3 regions of the Bradyrhizobium sp. S3.2.6 genome follow, and region 3 is predicted to be linked to each of the others. Evidence: predicted binding sites of a transcription regulator. Region 3 holds the regulator's gene; each other region holds the start of a gene.
The links. The regulator LexA, encoded in region 3, represses DNA repair genes until DNA is damaged. The targets are predictions, from matches to a motif close to TGTTCNNNNTGTGTTCNG.

Region 1: a site for LexA is predicted at 3,914-3,931, ahead of ABID58_RS21180 (single-stranded DNA-binding protein). Genes of this name have one in related genera too.
Region 2: a site for LexA is predicted at 3,683-3,700, ahead of ABID58_RS27055 (ATP-dependent Clp protease adaptor ClpS). Genes of this name have one in related genera too.

What each region holds. Positions count from the first base shown of each region.
Region 1 covers NZ_JBEPOS010000012.1:32,413-38,002, forward strand. The annotation lists gene uvrA (excinuclease ABC subunit UvrA) at 1-1,675, opposite strand, end outside; gene ABID58_RS21170 (outer membrane protein) at 1,944-2,633, opposite strand; gene ABID58_RS21175 (outer membrane protein) at 2,871-3,638, opposite strand; gene ABID58_RS21180 (single-stranded DNA-binding protein) at 4,073-4,570, shown strand; gene ABID58_RS21185 (DUF2306 domain-containing protein) at 4,601-4,999, shown strand; gene gyrA (DNA gyrase subunit A) at 5,168-5,590, shown strand, end outside.
Region 2 covers NZ_JBEPOS010000018.1:127,726-133,315, reverse strand. The annotation lists gene ABID58_RS27075 (MarR family winged helix-turn-helix transcriptional regulator) at 1-7, opposite strand, end outside; gene ABID58_RS27070 (TetR/AcrR family transcriptional regulator) at 53-661, opposite strand; gene ABID58_RS27065 (HlyD family secretion protein) at 802-2,058, shown strand; gene ABID58_RS27060 (MDR family MFS transporter) at 2,006-3,622, shown strand; gene ABID58_RS27055 (ATP-dependent Clp protease adaptor ClpS) at 3,734-5,452, shown strand; gene ABID58_RS27050 (tannase/feruloyl esterase family alpha/beta hydrolase) at 5,486-5,590, opposite strand, start outside.
Region 3 covers NZ_JBEPOS010000028.1:76,214-81,803, forward strand. The annotation lists gene ABID58_RS32920 (helix-turn-helix transcriptional regulator) at 215-1,342, shown strand; gene ABID58_RS32925 (molybdopterin molybdotransferase MoeA) at 1,446-2,657, shown strand; gene lexA (transcriptional repressor LexA) at 2,834-3,535, shown strand; gene ABID58_RS32935 (hypothetical protein) at 3,714-3,968, shown strand; gene ABID58_RS32940 (hypothetical protein) at 4,162-4,593, shown strand; gene ABID58_RS32945 (ComEC/Rec2 family competence protein) at 4,604-5,590, opposite strand, start outside.

The sequences.
Region 1 (5,590 bases), on a different contig from region 3:
GGCCGATCGAGGGCTCGTCCAGCACGTAGAGCACGCCCGTCAGCCCCGAGCCGATCTGCGAGGCGAGGCGGATGCGCTGGCTCTCGCCGCCGGACAGCGTGCCGGAGGCGCGGGAGAGGGTGAGGTAGTTGAGGCCGACGTCGAGCAGGAAGGTGAGGCGCTCGCGGATCTCCTTGAGGATGCGGCCGGCGATCTCGTTCTGCTGCGCGTTCAGCGCCTCAGGCACCGTCTCGAACCAGGCGCCGGCGCCCTTGACCGACAGCTCCGAGATCTCGCCGATATGCTTGCCGCCGAGCTTGACGCAAAGCGCCTCGGGCTTCAGCCGGAAACCGGTGCAGGCGCCGCAGGGCACATCGTGGAAATATTTCGAGAGCTCCTCGCGGGCCCACTCGCTCTCCGTTTCGCGATAGCGGCGGTTGATGTTGGTGATGACGCCTTCGAACGGCTTCTTGGTGTCGTAGGAACGGACGCCGTCCTCGTAGGAGAACTTGATCTCGTCCTCGCCGGAGCCATGGAGGATCGCGTTCTGCGTCTTCTTCGGCAGATCCTTCCATTTGGCGGTCAGCGTGAACTTGTAGTGCTTGCCGAGCGCGGTCAGCGTCTGCGTGTAGTAGGGCGACGACGATTTGGCCCAGGGCGCGATCGCGCCCTTGCCAATCGCGAGCTCCTTGTCGGGGATGACGAGGTCCTCGTCGACATGCTGCTCGACGCCGAGGCCGCCGCAGGCCGGGCAGGCGCCGTAGGGATTGTTGAACGAGAACAGGCGCGGCTCGATCTCGGGAATGGTGAAACCGGAGACGGGGCAGGCGAATTTTTCGGAGAACAGGATGCGCTCGGGCCCACTCTTGTCGTGGATCTTTGCGGTCTTCTTTTTTTCTTTCTCTTCGGCAGGCGCGGCAGCAGCCGGTGTATCGGCATACTCGACCACGGCAAGGCCCTCGGCGAGCTTCAGCGCGGTCTCAAAACTTTCGGCGAGGCGCTGGCCGATGTCGGCGCGCACCACGATGCGGTCGACCACGACGTCGATGTCGTGCGGGAATTTCTTGTCGAGAACAGGCGCTTCCGCAAGCTCGTAGAAGGTGCCGTCGATCTTGACGCGCTGAAAGCCCTTCTTGAGCCATTCGGCGAGCTCCTTGCGGTACTCGCCCTTGCGGCCGCGCACGACCGGCGCGAGCAGATAGAGGCGGGTGCCTTCGGGCAGCGCCAGCACGCGGTCGACCATCTGCGAGACGGTCTGGCTCTCGATCGGAAGTCCGGTGGCGGGCGAATAGGGCACGCCGACGCGGGCCCAGAGCAGGCGCATGTAGTCGTAGATCTCGGTCACCGTGCCGACGGTCGAGCGCGGGTTCTTCGACGTCGTCTTCTGCTCGATCGAGATCGCTGGTGACAGGCCGTCGATCTGGTCGACGTCAGGCTTCTGCATCATCTCCAGGAACTGGCGGGCATAGGCCGAGAGCGACTCGACATAGCGGCGCTGGCCTTCCGCGTAGATGGTGTCGAAGGCGAGCGAGGACTTGCCGGAGCCGGAGAGGCCGGTGAACACCACAAGCTTGTCGCGGGGAATCTCGACGTCGATGTTCTTGAGGTTGTGCTCGCGCGCGCCACGGATCGTAATTGCGCGCAGACTCGAGCCCGCGGTCTGCTGTTGGCGCTTCGCCTTGATCACTTCATCCATCCGAGTTGCCCTCAAGGAATCCCAAAGGTGCGCGATCGCGCCGACCTAAAAGGCGCGCTTCGCCCGGAACCGGGATCGGCGCCGATGGGTATGCCGGCGAACGTAGGAAGAACGGAGACGGATTTCCAGTGGGACTTGCGAATCGTCAACGGATTGTTGGCGTGCTGGCGGGACTTGGCAGTAGGAGCTCGGCCAGAACGCCCCGCGAAAAACAAAAAGGCCGGCGCAAGGCCGGCCTTTCGTGACGATGTGACGTCGGTGGCGAAGATCAGTACTTCGCGACCACCGGGCCATTGAAGTGATAGTTCACGCCGACCTGCACGGTGTGGAAGTTGAGCGTGCCGGTGGGCAGGGTGCCCGAGAAGTAGCTCTCGCCGCCGAGGCTGCGATAGAGGTACTCGCCCTTGACCGACCACTGCGGCGCGAAGAAGGCTTCGACACCGGCGCCGACGGTCCAGCCGGAGTGCCACTTGCTGTCCGACGCGGTCAGGCCGAGTGCGGAGAGGGTGATCTTGTTGTCGATCCAGGCGTAGCCGCCCGTGCCGTAGAACAGGACGTTATTGACGGCGTAGCCGATGCGGCCGCGAACGGTGCCCATCGCGTCGGTCTTCGAGCTGGCGGTCGCGGTCACGACGCCGAAGCCGGGGACGAGGGTCGCGCCGGTCGCCGTAGCGCTGACGTCAGCCCAGGCGCCATCAGCCTCGATACCGAACACGACGTTGCCGGTCTGCCAGTTGTAGCCGGCGGTGCCGCCAACGAAGCCACCCTTCATCTTCGGGTCACCAGAGGCGGCTTCCCAAGCGCCGCCACCGACGATACCGAGGTAGAAGCCGGTCCAGTTGTAGACCGAGGCCACGGCGACCGGAGCCTTGGTGTAGGGCCGAGCCGCCAGATCGGCAGCCGAAGCGGCGCCAGTGAGGGCGAGCAGACAGGCCGAAGCCAACAAAATCTTCTTCATATTCAACAATCCCAGTCCCAGTTTCTGTTTTGGGCTTCCGTGCGTCGGAAGCAGCATCGGACGCTGTTGTCCAACTTGGGTCGGCTTACATCATTGAAGCCGCAAGTTGTGTCTCTCAAAAGTCACAACAGATGCAAAATGTAATTGCCGCTGACCTATAGTTCCCTCCGGGGGAACTCGCAGCAAAAAAGGCCGGCGCGAGGCCGGCCTTCCATCTCCCAATGAAATCAGGGGATATCAGTATTTTGCGATGATCGGGCCGCCAAAGCGATAGTTCAGGCGGACAAGACCCATATCCACATTCTGGCTGATGCGGTCGGTCTGGAATGCAATGCCCCCAGGTGCATTGAGGGTAAGCGTCCGATTGCCCAGGAAGATGTGGTCGTACTCGACGCCCACCGACCAGTTCTGGGCGAAGCCGAACTCCAGGCCGGCGCCGACCGTGCCGCCCCAGCGGGTATCGCTGGTGGACGCGAGCAGAGCGCCAGCGCCGACGAAGCCGGGCGCGGTGTAGACGTTGAACTTGTCGGCGACCACGGCACCGCCGCCCTTCACGTAGAACAGCACATTGTTCCAGGCATAGCCGACCTGACCCGTGAACAGGCCGAAGGCGTCGATCTTCGAGCGGTTGCGCTGGGCCGGGAAGAGAACGCTGACATTGTCGCCGGAGAAGTCGGCCCAGTTGCCCTGGCCTTCGAGGCCGAACACCCAGTTGGCGGATTGCCAGCGATAGCCGACCTGGCCGCCGACCGTGCCGCCGGTGGCGTTGTGGCAACCCTCCCCGCCCACGAGCGCGCCGCCGCCGAAGACAACGCTGTCCCAGCATTTGTGGCTCGAGCCGCCACCGCCGTTGATGCCGATGTAGAAGCCGCTCCAGTCGTAGATGGCGGCGGCCACCGGCGGCGGCGCCTTGGTGTAGGGACGCGCCGCAAGATCCGCTGCACTCGCCGGTGCAGACAGGCCGAACGCAACGATACCAATTGTGCCAAACAGAATTTTCTTCATTGCAGTCTCCCCAGTGTCGTCCGCTTCAATAATCCCGAAGCGTTCAATCAGGCGCGACGCCCATAAGAACCAATTCCGAGGCAACCGTAGTGCAATCTGGAGGTCGAGTCCGTCGCCGGAATGCAACAGTCATGGGTCAATTGAAGTGCACCTAACTTGATGAATGTTAAGCGCTTTTCATGCCCTGACGGAACTCGGCAGGGTTCCAATTCATCGCACGATGAATAGCTGCCCCTGGGTAGCGGCGTGCGCGCGTGTTCGGGGTCAAATTCCGCAGGAACAAATCTGGAACAGATGCTCGGCTGATGCTATATGTGGGGATAACCAAGGGCGCGGCGGGTCGATCGGCGCTCGTAAGCGTATAGGGTCGGCCCAACAGGCGGCAGTGCGGGCGCGCCTTTTAAATTCAGCGGCATTCGGAGTGGAGAGCGGCGATGGCGGGAAGCGTCAACAAGGTCATTCTGGTCGGAAATCTCGGCAAGGATCCGGAAATCCGCCGCACCCAGGACGGGCGGCCGATCGCGAATTTGAGCATCGCCACCTCGGAGACCTGGCGCGACAAGAACAGCGGCGAGCGCAAGGAAAAGACCGAGTGGCATCGCGTCGTGATCTTCAATGAAGGGCTCTGCAAGGTCGCCGAGCAGTACCTGAAGAAAGGCGCCAAGGTTTACATCGAGGGCGCGCTCCAGACCCGCAAATGGACCGATCAGGCCGGCGTCGAGAAGTACTCCACCGAAGTCGTGCTGCAGGGCTTCAACTCGACGCTGACGATGCTGGACGGCCGCAGCGGTGGCGGGGGAGGTGGCAGCTTCGGCGACGAGCCGGGCGGCGATTTCGGCTCCTCCGGTCCCGTCAGCAGCGCACCGCGCCGCCAGGTTGCCGCCGGCGGCGGTGGTGGCCGCAACGACATGGACGACGATATCCCGTTCTGAGGCGTCCGGCTCCAAGCGAGGACGCGCCCCATGAGCCTCGCGCCATTGCTCGATGCCGCTCCGGCGATCCCGCTGCATGCCTTCGCGGCGATGGCGGCCTTCGTGCTCGGTCTCGTCCAGTTCGCCGCGCCCAAAGGCACACTGCCGCATCGGACATTCGGCTGGATCTGGGTGGCGCTGATGGCCGTGGTGGCCGCGTCCTCGTTCTGGATCCACCAGATCCGCATGGTCGGGCCGTTCGGCCCGATCCACCTGCTGTCGATCTTCACGCTGGTGATGCTGCCGCTCGCGGTGTGGCGGGCGCACACCCACCGCGTGACCGATCACCGCCGCATCATGATCCTGCTGTTTACCGGCGCGCTGGTCGTGGCTGGCCTGTTCACGCTGGTGCCCGGGCGCATCATGCACCAGGTGTTTTTCGGGGCATAACTGGTGGTTCCAGGCGGCTCGTTCCGGCGCCACTGACGACGATGGCGAGAAGCGCGTAAGTCTCTGGAAAAACAAACGGAAAAACCGCTTCCCAAGGGCTCGCAAGAGTGGTTATCAGAGCCTCGATACGCTATATGATTCCCAGATAAAAACTCACCGGATTCTCCCTTGGCCGACGACGACAACAAGAAGCCCGGCGACGAGCCGGAGCGCTCGGATATTCGCCCCGTCTCCATCTTCGAGGAGATGAAGAAGTCGTATCTCGACTACGCCATGAGCGTGATCGTGGCGCGCGCGCTGCCCGATGCCCGCGACGGTTTGAAGCCGGTTCATCGCCGCATCCTGTACTCGATGCATGAGCAGGGCCACACGCCCGACAAGAAGTACGTCAAATCCGCTCGCGTGGTCGGCGACGTCATCGGTAAGTATCACCCGCACGGCGACCAGTCGATCTATGACGCCATGGTCCGCATGGCGCAGGACTTCTCGATGCGCGTGCCGCTGATCGACGGCCAGGGCAATTTCGGCTCGGTCGACGGCGATCCCCCGGCGGCCTACCGTTATACCGAAGCACGGCTGACGAAGGCGGCG
Region 2 (5,590 bases), on a different contig from region 3:
TTCGCATGCGAAATATATAGCCGGTCGGGATTGGATTGTCAAAAGGAAGCCGCTAGGTCGCTTTTACGCGACTACCGTCGAGGAAAATGGCCGCGCAGGTTCGCACGCGCCGCTCGATATCCTTGCGCGCCGGCAAGGGCAGGCCGCCATAGATCGCCGCGCGCTGCGGCGCCGAGGCGACCATGCCGATCAGCATGCCGGCGGCCTCGTCGACGTCGTCGATCGCGATGAGCTTTTTCTTGACCTGGACACGAAGCCAGCGTGCGAGCGCGATGGCGGTCCGGGCAATACCGTTCTTGTAGAAGTTCGCGGCAAGATCGGGGAACGCGGCGGATTCCTGCAGCACCATGCGCTGCAACGCCACGACCTCCGGATCGAGCGCGAGATCGGCGCAGGCAAGGAGCGCGGCACGCAGGCCCGTGTCGATATCGACGTCTCCGTTTGCCTGGAGATCGACAGCGGACAGCAGCCGCTCCAGCCGGTCCGCGCACATCGCCTCGAACAGCGCGGCCTTGCCCGGAAATAGGCGATAGAGCGTTTTGGTGGAGATCCCCGCACTCCGCGCCAGCTCTTCGGTACTGGTCGCGGCATAGCCGTCGACGGCAAAGGCGTGCCGTGCGGCTTCGAAGACGATCCGCTTCGTCTCGTCGTCGCTACGCACTGGCGGTCGTCCGCGCGGACGGCTCTCAGTTTTCGATTTCGCCTGAGCCATGTTTTAAATGATGCCTGTCATTCCATTGACTATCCCAACGTTAGTTCTATTTTGGAAATCGTCAAGTTTCCTAATTCAGGGAGCCGGCCATGACCGTGCACGCCACCCCGTCCAAGTCCGAATCCACCGTTGTTCCAACCCTTCCGCCGGAGAGCATCCTGCCTGCCGTACCGCCCCCGGTCCGCCGCCAAAAGCTCAGTTTTCGCAAGCTCTTGCTCGCGGGTGTGGCGGTCGTCGCCCTCGCGGGCGCCAGCCAGTACGGCTACGACTACTGGACCGTCGGGCGCTTCCTCGTCTCCACCGATGACGCCTATGTGAAGGCCGACAACACCACGATCGCGCCGAAAGTCAGCGGCTATCTCGATCGCGTTCTGGCGGGCGATAACGAGCATGTGAAGGCAGGCCAGGTGCTGGCCCGGATCGACGACCGCGACTTCCGCGTCGCGCTCGACCAGGCCAAGGCCGATGTCGCCGCCGCGAATGCAACGGTGACCAGCAAGCAGGCGCAGCTCGAGGTTCAGGATGCGGTGATCGCCGCAGCCAAGGCGACCATCGATGTCGATACTGCCGCAAAGACCTTCGCGCAGCAGGAGAACAAGCGCTACACGGATCTCGCCGCGACAGGCTACGGCAGCGTGCAAAACGCACAGCAGGCACAATCGCGCAACGCCGGCGCCGACGCAGCGATCCAGCGCGACACTGCCAATCTCGCGTCCGCCCTCAAGCAGGTCGAGCTCCTGAAGGCCGAGATCGCGCAAGCCAACGCAGCCGCCGCCCGCGCCGCCGCGCTCCAGCGTCAGGCCGAGCTCAATCTCGGCTACACCACGATCGTCTCCCCGATCGACGGCGTCATCGGCAACCGTACGCTCCGCGTCGGCCAGTTCGTGCAGGCCGGCACGCAGCTGATGTCGATCGTGCCTGCCGAAGGCGCCTATGTGGTTGCCAACTTCAAGGAGACCCAGCTTACCCACGTCCGCGCCGGACAGCTGGTCGAGATCGAGGTCGATACGTTCCCGGGCCAGGTGGTGCACGGTCATGTCGATTCCATCGCGCCGGCCAGCGGCCAGGAGTTCGCCCTGCTGCCGCCGGACAACGCCACCGGCAATTTCACCAAGATCGTGCAGCGCATTCCGGTGAAGATCGCGCTGGATGCCGAAACGCAGCCTGCCATCGAGCTGCGGCCCGGCATGTCCGTGATTCCGACGATCGCAACCCGTTCAGCGCCGGCCGCGCAAGCGGCAACGACGCTCCAAGCAACATCTAAAGCGAAGCTTGTTTCCGGAGGGTCGTGCCATGTCAAACAGCCTCTCAATCTCGACGCCCGCAACATCGCCCGCGACGCCTGAGCGCGTCGCCGTCGATCCGAACCGCGCCAGCGCCACGGTCTGGATCGCCGTCTTCGCGGCGATGATCGGCGCCTTCATGGCGATCCTGAACATCCAGATCACCAACGCCTCGCTGCTCAACATCGAGGGTGGCATCGGCACCGGTGTCGACAACGGTTCCTGGATCTCGACGTCCTACCTGATCGGCGAGATCATCGTGATCCCGCTGACCGACTATCTGTCGCGGGTGTTCTCGTTCCGGAACGTCATGCTGGGCTTCGCGACGCTGTTTGCGGCCTTCTCGGTCGCATGTGCGTTTGCCCACGACCTGACCTCTATGATCGCGATGCGCGGTTTTCAGGGTTTCTTCGGCGGCGTGCTGATCCCCATGGCCTTCACGCTGGTCTTCACCAAGCTGCCGAAGGGCCAGCAGCCGATCGGCCTTGCCATGTTCTCCCTCGCGGTGACCTTTGCGCCTGCAATCGGCCCGACCATCGGCGGCTATCTCACAGAAAATTACGGCTGGCAGACCATCTTCTTCGTCAACGTGCTGCCCACTGCGGTCATGGTGGCGATCCTGTTCGCGACCCTGGAGCGCCAGCCCATGAATCTCGCCCTGCTGCGCGAGGGCGACTGGTTCGGCATCGCGACCGTGGCGGTCGGCCTGGCCTCGCTCCAGGCCGTGCTCGAGGAAGGCAACAAGAACGACTGGTTCGGCTCGCCCTTCATCGTGCGGCTCGCCGTCATCTCCGCCGTCAGCCTGTCGCTGTTTATTTATATCGAGCTCGTGGTCGAGAAGCCGCTGCTCCGCCTGCGTCTGTTGACACAGTGGAATTTTGGCGTCGGCACCATCGCCGCGGTGTTCCTCGGCTTCGCGCTGTTCGGCTCGGTCTATCTGCTGCCGGCCTATCTCGGCCAGGTGCAGGGCTACAATGCCGAGCAGATCGGCAACGTGCTGGCCTGGACCGGCCTGCCGCAGCTGCTGCTGATTCCACTGGTGCCGAAGCTGATGCAGCGGTTCGACACCCGCTACATCGCAGCGGTCGGCCTGCTGCTGTTCGCCGCCAGCTCCTTCATGAACATCACGATGTCGCTCGATTACTCAGGCGATCAGTTCTTCATCCCCAACGTCGTGCGCGCGGTGGGGCAGGCCCTCACCTTGACGCCACTGTCTGCGCTCAGCCTCGGCAGCGTCGCGCCGCAGGATGCGCCCGCCGCCTCCGGCATCTCCAACATGATGCGCAATCTCGGCGGCGCCATCGGCACAGCGGTGCTGGCGACCATCGTCACCAAGCGCGAGCAGTTCCACTCCAACATCATCGGCCATTCCGTCACGCTCGGCCGTGAGGAGGTCCGCGCCCGCATCGCCCAGACGACCGATTACTTCATGGCGCACGGCGTCCCCGACCCCAACGCCGCACGCGAGCAGGCCATCATCGCGCTCGGCAAGACCGTGAAACGCCAGGCGCTGGTGATGGGCTTCTCCGACACCTTTGCGGTGATCGGCGTGGTGCTGGTGCTGGCCGCAATCGCAGTGCTGCTGACGCGGCGGGTGAAGGCGGCCGGCGGGGGCGGTGCCCATTAAGGGTTCGCCCGTCGATTGCAATTTGCCGCGGCCGTCACGCTTGACGGCCGCTTCTTTTTGTGTTCCCTATTCGTTCCGTTCAATCATAGATTGTTCCGGAGGCCTTTGGTGATGAATAGTATGCGTGGCGAAACCCAGCCGACCCAACTCGTCATTCATAGTGACGAGGACACGCCGGACCAATTCGTGATGGATCTGCTCCGTCAGGTTTTCGGCAAATCGGAGCGTGAAGCGGCTGCGCTAATCACCCAGATCGAACAGAAGGAAAAGGGAGTTTGCGGCCCTTACCCGCAACCCGTCGCCGAGGCTCTTCTCAAGTCCGCGCAAAAATCCATCACACTGGCCGGCCACAAACTGCAGGTCACGCTCGAGGCGATCAAGACTCCTTGCGAACTCTGCGGCAAGCCCGAGGGACAGACGGACGTTCGGATCGGCAATCGCACAATCTCGCTTTGCAGCGAATGCATGCGTGCAGCGGATGAGCCCGCAAGCGGACAGGAAGAGAATTTCGAGTTTGCTTGCGACGTCCTTGACTGGCACTTTGCCGGCACTGCGCGCAGCAAACTCGTGACCACGATCCGCCAATTTCCCGGCCACATGCGGGTCGATGTCCAGGCCGCGATCGACCGGCTCTTCGGCAAAGCCATCCGGTTGTTCGGGCTGAACGAGGAGCAGCGCTACGAAACGCTGTCGATTTCGCGCCTTCTCAAGAGCGGCCGCTATGCGGTCGCGATCGCCCCGCTGCAATATTCCGACGTCGACGTCGGCGAGAAGAGCCCGGTCAAGTGTCTGGATAACGGACTGTGGCTGTGCCAGCAGGACGGTCTCCGTTATGCGGTGTTGCTCTGCGCACACCGCGAATACAGCCGCGAGCCGGGAATTCGGATCGAGATCCTGGTGCCGTCAGGCACCGCAGGCGCAGCCCTGGTCCAGCAGTGCTTCAGCGAGCTGGAAGAGGCCGTGCAGGCCGCACGAACCTATCGCGGCAAGATCCTCTCGCTCGATGCCGACTCCGACTATCGCGGTCGCTCGCGCGGCATCACCGTGCACCGATTGCCAGAGGTCGCGCGCAACGATGTGATCCTGCCCGAGCAGACCCTGCGGCTACTCGATCGCAACGTGCTGACTTTCGTCGGCACGCGCGATCAATTGCGCCGGCTTGGCCAGTCCACCCGGAAGGGCATCCTGCTGTATGGCCCACCGGGCACCGGCAAAACCCACACGATCCGCTATCTCGCGACGCATTTGCCCGGTCATACGACGCTGATCATCACCGCGGAGCAGATCGGCTTGCTCGGCGCCTATATGAGCCTGGCGCGCCTGCTGCAGCCATCGATGGTGGTGATCGAGGACGTCGATCTCATTGCCCGCGATCGCGACGACATGGGGCCGTGTGAAGAATCGATGCTGAACAAGCTGCTCAACGAGATGGACGGACTGAAGGAGGATGCAGACATCCTGTTCGTCCTGACCACCAACCGGCCAGAGGACCTCGAAGGCGCGCTCGCCGGCCGCCCGGGCCGGATCGATCAGGCGATCGAAGTGCCGCTCCCTGACGAGCAGGGCCGCGGCAAGCTGGTCCGGCTCTACGGCAAGGGGCTGCCGCTCGACGATGCGGTCATCACGGAGGCGGCACGCCGCAGCGAGGGCACGAGTTGCGCATTCATCAAGGAATTAATGCGACGGCTGGCCCAGGCGAGCCTGGCGCGCGATGGCGGCAACTCGGTAACGTCAGCCGATATCGACGAGGCGCTCGACGACATGCTGTTCTCCGGCGGTCGGCTCAATGCGCAATTGCTTGGCGGCGCACAGGCGATGGCGGCGGGGTGATTCCACCGCCATCGCGCTCAGCACGCATTGTCCCTACGGCGCGCAGGTGAAGCTCGCCGCCTCCGTCACGGGGCCGGACTTGTAGTGCGGCCAGGCCGGCCAGCGGCACAGCGGCATCGCGCGTGTGACCGCAAATAA
Region 3 (5,590 bases):
CCGTCCCCTGAATCGCAGGAATGATGTCCTTTCGGAAATGTTGCAAAGCCCGGACATGGAGGCATCTGACGTTTGTCGGATGCGTCGATGATTGCGTCGGGAATGCCAATGGGGTGCGGCTTTGCGGCAACATCGGCACGACTGCCGCTTTTCTGCTCTTGCTCGTTCCGTGACGCTGCGCTGAGATGCCTCATTGCATTTTGAGGCATTTGTCTTGGGTACGGACGATATTTCCAACGAATCCGTATTGGACCTCATCGGCGCCATCTACGAGGTTGCGCTCGACGGAAGCCGCTGGGAACATGTGCTGACGCGCATCGACGACGCCATCGGCGGCCGTACCCTGTTCGGCGTCTTTGATCCCGCAAGCGGCCTCTCCAGCCTGCTGTCGCCACGCATCGACCCCGACCGCGTGCAAGAGCTACTCGGCTGGGCCCCGCGCAATCCCCTGTTGCCGCTTGGCATCGGCCGGACGCCCGGCGAGGTCTTCACCATCGGCGACTTCATCACACGCGATGAGTTCACCCGCAGCGATTTCTACAACGAATGGTGGCAGCCGGGCGGTTTCGACACCGAACCGTTGACGACGAATCTGCTGGTCGATCACAACGCCACAGGCATTCTGACCAGCCACCGGCCCTCCGATTTGCCTCCGTATGACGACAAGGCACGGCGGCTGTTTGCGACATTGGCGCAGCATCTCGTACGCGCCGTTGCGATCCAGCGCCGTACCCACCAGCTCGACATCACCGGCCGCGCTGCGCTGGCAGGCCTCGACGGGCTCGATCAGGGCTTCGTTCTCGCAGACGCCCAGGCGCGCCCGATCTTCGTCAATCGTCGCGCGCGCGAATGGCTCGACGCCGCCGATAGCATCGTGATCGAGGCGGGCGCGCTGAGCGCCATCAACAGCGACGATAGCCGTTGTCTGCAAACGCTGGTCGGCTCGTGCAGCATCGATAATCCCGATCGCATCGGAGGAGAGATGAGCCTGCGGCGGCTTCCCGGCCGCATGCCGCTGCACGTGCAGGTAACGCCGGTCGGCAGCGATTGGGCGGAGAGCTCGGTGTCGCTCGCCTCCGGCTGGCGATCGAGTGCGATGGTGCTGATCACCGACCCCGAGCCGGACGCGAGATCAAGACTCGACGCCCTACGCGCGCGTTACGGCCTGACCCGTGCCGAAGCGGCCTTCGCGCTCGAGATCGTCAAGGGCGGCGGCCGCAAAGCCACGGCCGAACGGCTCGGCATCGCGGACGGAACCGCGCGCAGCCATCTGTCGAAGATCTTCGACAAGACCGGCGTGGGGCGACAGGCCGAGCTGGTGCGGCTTTTGCTCCAGAAATAGCTGCATCCGTGCGTATGCACATCCGTTTTGCCTCAACGGCCCCAGTCGGCTAGAACGCTGGCCGCGACCAGATTGTCGCGTTGCCAAGCAGGAGCTTTCAGCCGTGGCCCTCATGCCGGTTTCCGATGCGCTCGCTGCCGTGCTCGCCGGTGCGGACCCGCTGCCCGAGGAATCGGTCGCGCTCGATGCGGCCTTCCACCGCGTGCTCGCGCGCGACGTCGCATCGCGCAGGACGCAGCCGCCGCTGGCGATGTCCGCGATGGACGGCTATGCCGTCCGCGCGGCCGACGCCGCCAGGGTCGATGCGCAGCTCAACGTCATTGGCGAGGTCGCTGCCGGCCGTCCGTTTGCAGGAACTGTCGGCGCCGGCGAAGCCGTACGAATCTTCACCGGCGGTGTCGTTCCCGACGGCGCCGATGCGGTCGTGATCCAGGAGGACACCGTCGCCGACGGCAAGCGCATCGCGATCAAGGAGGCCGCCATCGCCGGGCGGCACATCCGCCCTGCCGGCATCGACTTCCGCGAGGGTGACGTGCTGCTGCGCAAAGGCGCGCGGCTGACCGAGCGCGACCTCGCGCTCGCCGCCGGCATGAACCACCCGCAATTGGCGGTCAGCCGCCGTCCGAAGGTCGCGATTCTTGCCACCGGCGACGAGCTGGTGATGCCGGGCACGACGCCTGGTCATGGCCAGATCGTTTATTCCAACGGCTACGCCCTGCATGCGCTCGCTCGCAGCGAGGGGGCCGACACCATCGACCTTGGGATTGCCGCCGACACGCTTGCCGCCACCACCGCCGGCATCCGCCGCGCGCGCGAATCCGGCGCCGACATCCTGATCACGACGGGCGGCGCTTCGGTCGGCGACCACGATCTGGTGCAGCAGGCGCTCCGCGACGAAGGCACCTCGATGGCGTTCTGGAAAATCGCGATGCGGCCGGGCAAGCCGATGATGAACGGGCAGCTCGGGGCGATGCGCGTAATCGGCCTGCCCGGCAATCCCGTGTCATCCTACGTTTGCGCCTTCCTGTTCATGGTGCCGCTGATTCGTGCGTTGTCGGGCCGTTCGATGGTTCATCACCGCCGCGAACGCGCCGTGCTCGGCCGCGACGTCGGCGCCAATGACCAGCGCGAGGACTATCTGCGCGCCCGCCTGGATGTGCGTGATGACGGCACGCTGATCGCCCTTCCCGTCAATCACCAGGACTCCTCGCTGCTTGCGAATCTCGCTGCGGCACAGGCACTTCTCGTGCGCGCCCCGTTCGCGCCGAGGGCCGAAGCGGGAGCGCCCTGCGAGGTGCTGCGACTGCTCGTTTGAGCGCGGCGTTCGCAACCGTTCCGCGAACTTTGCCGCGTTCACGGTAAATTAAGCAGTTGCGGAACATGTATCGAACATATAGTGTCCGTTCATGATTTGTTTCGAGCGTGTAGCGGCTTATTGCTGACTTCAGCGTCTCGGAATCGAACGACATCAACCGGGGGATTTTGGTCGAGATGTTAACGCGCAAACAGTACGAGCTCCTGCGGTTCATCAGTGAACGCCTGAAGGAAAGCGGCGTGCCGCCCTCCTTCGACGAGATGAAGGATGCGCTCGATCTGCGCTCGAAATCAGGCATCCATCGCCTGATCACTGCGCTCGAGGAGCGCGGCTTCATCCGCCGCCTGCCCAACCGCGCCCGCGCCATCGAGGTGATCAAGCTGCCCGAACTCCAGGCCGCCGCTGGCAGCCGCCGCGGCTTCACGCCGAGCGTCATCGAGGGCAATCTCGGCAAGGTGCGCCCGGCGTCGAGCCTGCCGGCCGACGAGGGTGAGCGTCCAGTCGCAGTGCCCGTGATGGGCCGGATCGCGGCCGGCACGCCGATCGAGGCTTTGCAAACCCGCAGCCACACCATCAGCGTCCCGCCCGACATGCTCGGCTCGGGCGAGCACTACGCGCTCGAAGTGCGCGGCGACTCCATGGTGGAGGCCGGCATTCTCGATGGCGACATGGCGCTGATCCAGCGCAACGAGAGCGCCGATACCGGCGACATCGTGGTCGCCCTGATCGACGACGAGGAAGCGACACTCAAGCGTTTCCGCCGTCGCGGCGCCTCGATCGCGCTCGAGCCGGCCAACGCGGCCTATGAGGTTCGCATCCTGCCGCCCAACCGGGTCAAGATCCAGGGCAAGCTGATCGGGCTGTACCGGAAGTACTGATCGCGTCGCTATCGGCGAGCGCAATCAACGATTGGAGCGGACGATTGTCCGCTCCGGCTGGGTAGTCTTTCTGGTTTTGCACAGATTATCCGGCCCCTTCTCCAGCGCTACATCCTCGGCACGCCGCAACGAAGCACGCATTGCTTCGCAGGGCCTTTGCCAGACCGAGGAGACCAACATGCGCAAGATCATTTTGAGCACCGTCACGATGACGCTGATCGCAGTATCAGCGTCGCAGGCCTTAGTGTCGCAAGCCTTGGGGTCGCAAGCCTTGGGCTCGCAAGCCTTGGGCTCGCAAGCCTTGGCTGCGCAGCCGCAGCACCACGCTCGCAAAGCACCGCGCGCAACGACCGAGCAATTCCGCAATGCCCGTAACGCCGTCGCGCAGCCGGCTTGGCAATATTCGGGCTGGTCAGCGCCAGCCGGCCGCTGAAGCAACGCGCTCACCGAATGCGCGGGAGCAGGCTTTGTTCCTCGTGCATTTGAAAAAGATAATGTGATCGCGCTCTGCTGATGCGAGCCGCAGATTTGCCCACAAACAAGCATAAGATGAGCTTCCACTCTGATAGGGGCCTGCGCCTCCGAGACAGAGGCGCGGGTGCTCTATCCTGATTGAGGAGCACCCGATGTGTGACTATAGCCTGCATGCCGTCGCGACGCGTCCCGCAGAAGTTGGCGAGACGATCGTCACGACAACGTTCCGCGGCACCTCGACGCGCGGCTTCGCCTCCGAAGCCGACATGTCCGTCGCGGTTTGCCTGCTACCGGGAACGGAGCTCGCCTTCGCCGACAACGTCCGCTACGACAATCGCTGGATCTGGACGCGCACCATCAACTCGCGCGTCGGCAAGTTCGGCAAGGTCGATCCGCATATTCCCGACCGCCATCACGACGCGATCGAATTCCCCGACGGCAAATACGTCCTGGTGACGCAACTGGTCGAAGGCCAGCGCGCAACCGTGCTGCAACTGCCCGTGACCCAGCCGCTCGGCGAGCGCGAGCACAAGCCGCAGGTCGCCGACAGCCGCTCCACGTCCCCGCGCCTGCCGATCGGCTAAGCCGTCGATCTCAGTCATCGGCCTGCAGGTCGGCGTCAGACGGCGTTGCGTCTTTGGAGCGCGGAGCTGCCGACCGCGGCATGAGGGTCTGTTCGAAATCTCCATCGCCGGCCGCCGCCGGCGACCAGGGGCGGTTTGCGCCCCTCGCCTTTACCGCCTGAATCGCAAAGCCGTCGCCACGCGGCGTCAGCGCCAGCGCGCCCTGACGCACGAGACGTGGCCGATCGACCACCATCGCACCACAATCCGGCGGCGCGGGCCTTGCCGTCACCACCAGTGCCGCGCGGCTGCAATCGTCTCCCAGCGCGTCAATGCGCAACGCCAGCGCAACGATGCGTCCGTCGGCAAGCGGCGTCACGCAGCCTGACTCGTCGCACGACACACCATCGGCAAGCGCGACGCTGCCGGGATCGCGAGAGTCGGCATCGGCCGCGAGCCACTCCTTGAGCAGAAAGCTGTCCTTGCTCGTCCTGATCAGGTGCAGCTGCCCGTCCCTGCCCCGCACGGCAACGCTCTGGCCGTCACCGGCGATAAGGATGTCGGGTTGCCGGACCGACAGACCCCAGACGATTGCCGCCACGAGCACGAACGCGCCCGACCAGCGCAGCGGCGTGCGTAGCAGTCCCATCAGGACGAGGCCGAGGCTCGCCGCGATCAGCGGCGCAGTGCCGAAGGCACTGACGTGGCCGATCGCGCCGGGCAGCGCCGCGACCCATCGCGAGACCGCCACCATCCAGTCGATACCGATCCCCATCAACCACCAGAACACGCGGTCAAGCCCGAACGGTGCCGCGAGCAATCCCAACAGCCCGGCCGGCATCACCAGCGCCGAGACCACCGGCATCGCGCCGAGATTGGCAAGCACGCCATAGGGCGTGACGCGATGGAAATGGAAGGCGGCATAGGGCGTGGTCGCAAACCCCGCGATCATCGAGGCCATGAACAGCATCGCGATCTCGCGGCCGCCCCACAGCGCGATGCGCGCGGTTGTCGAGTG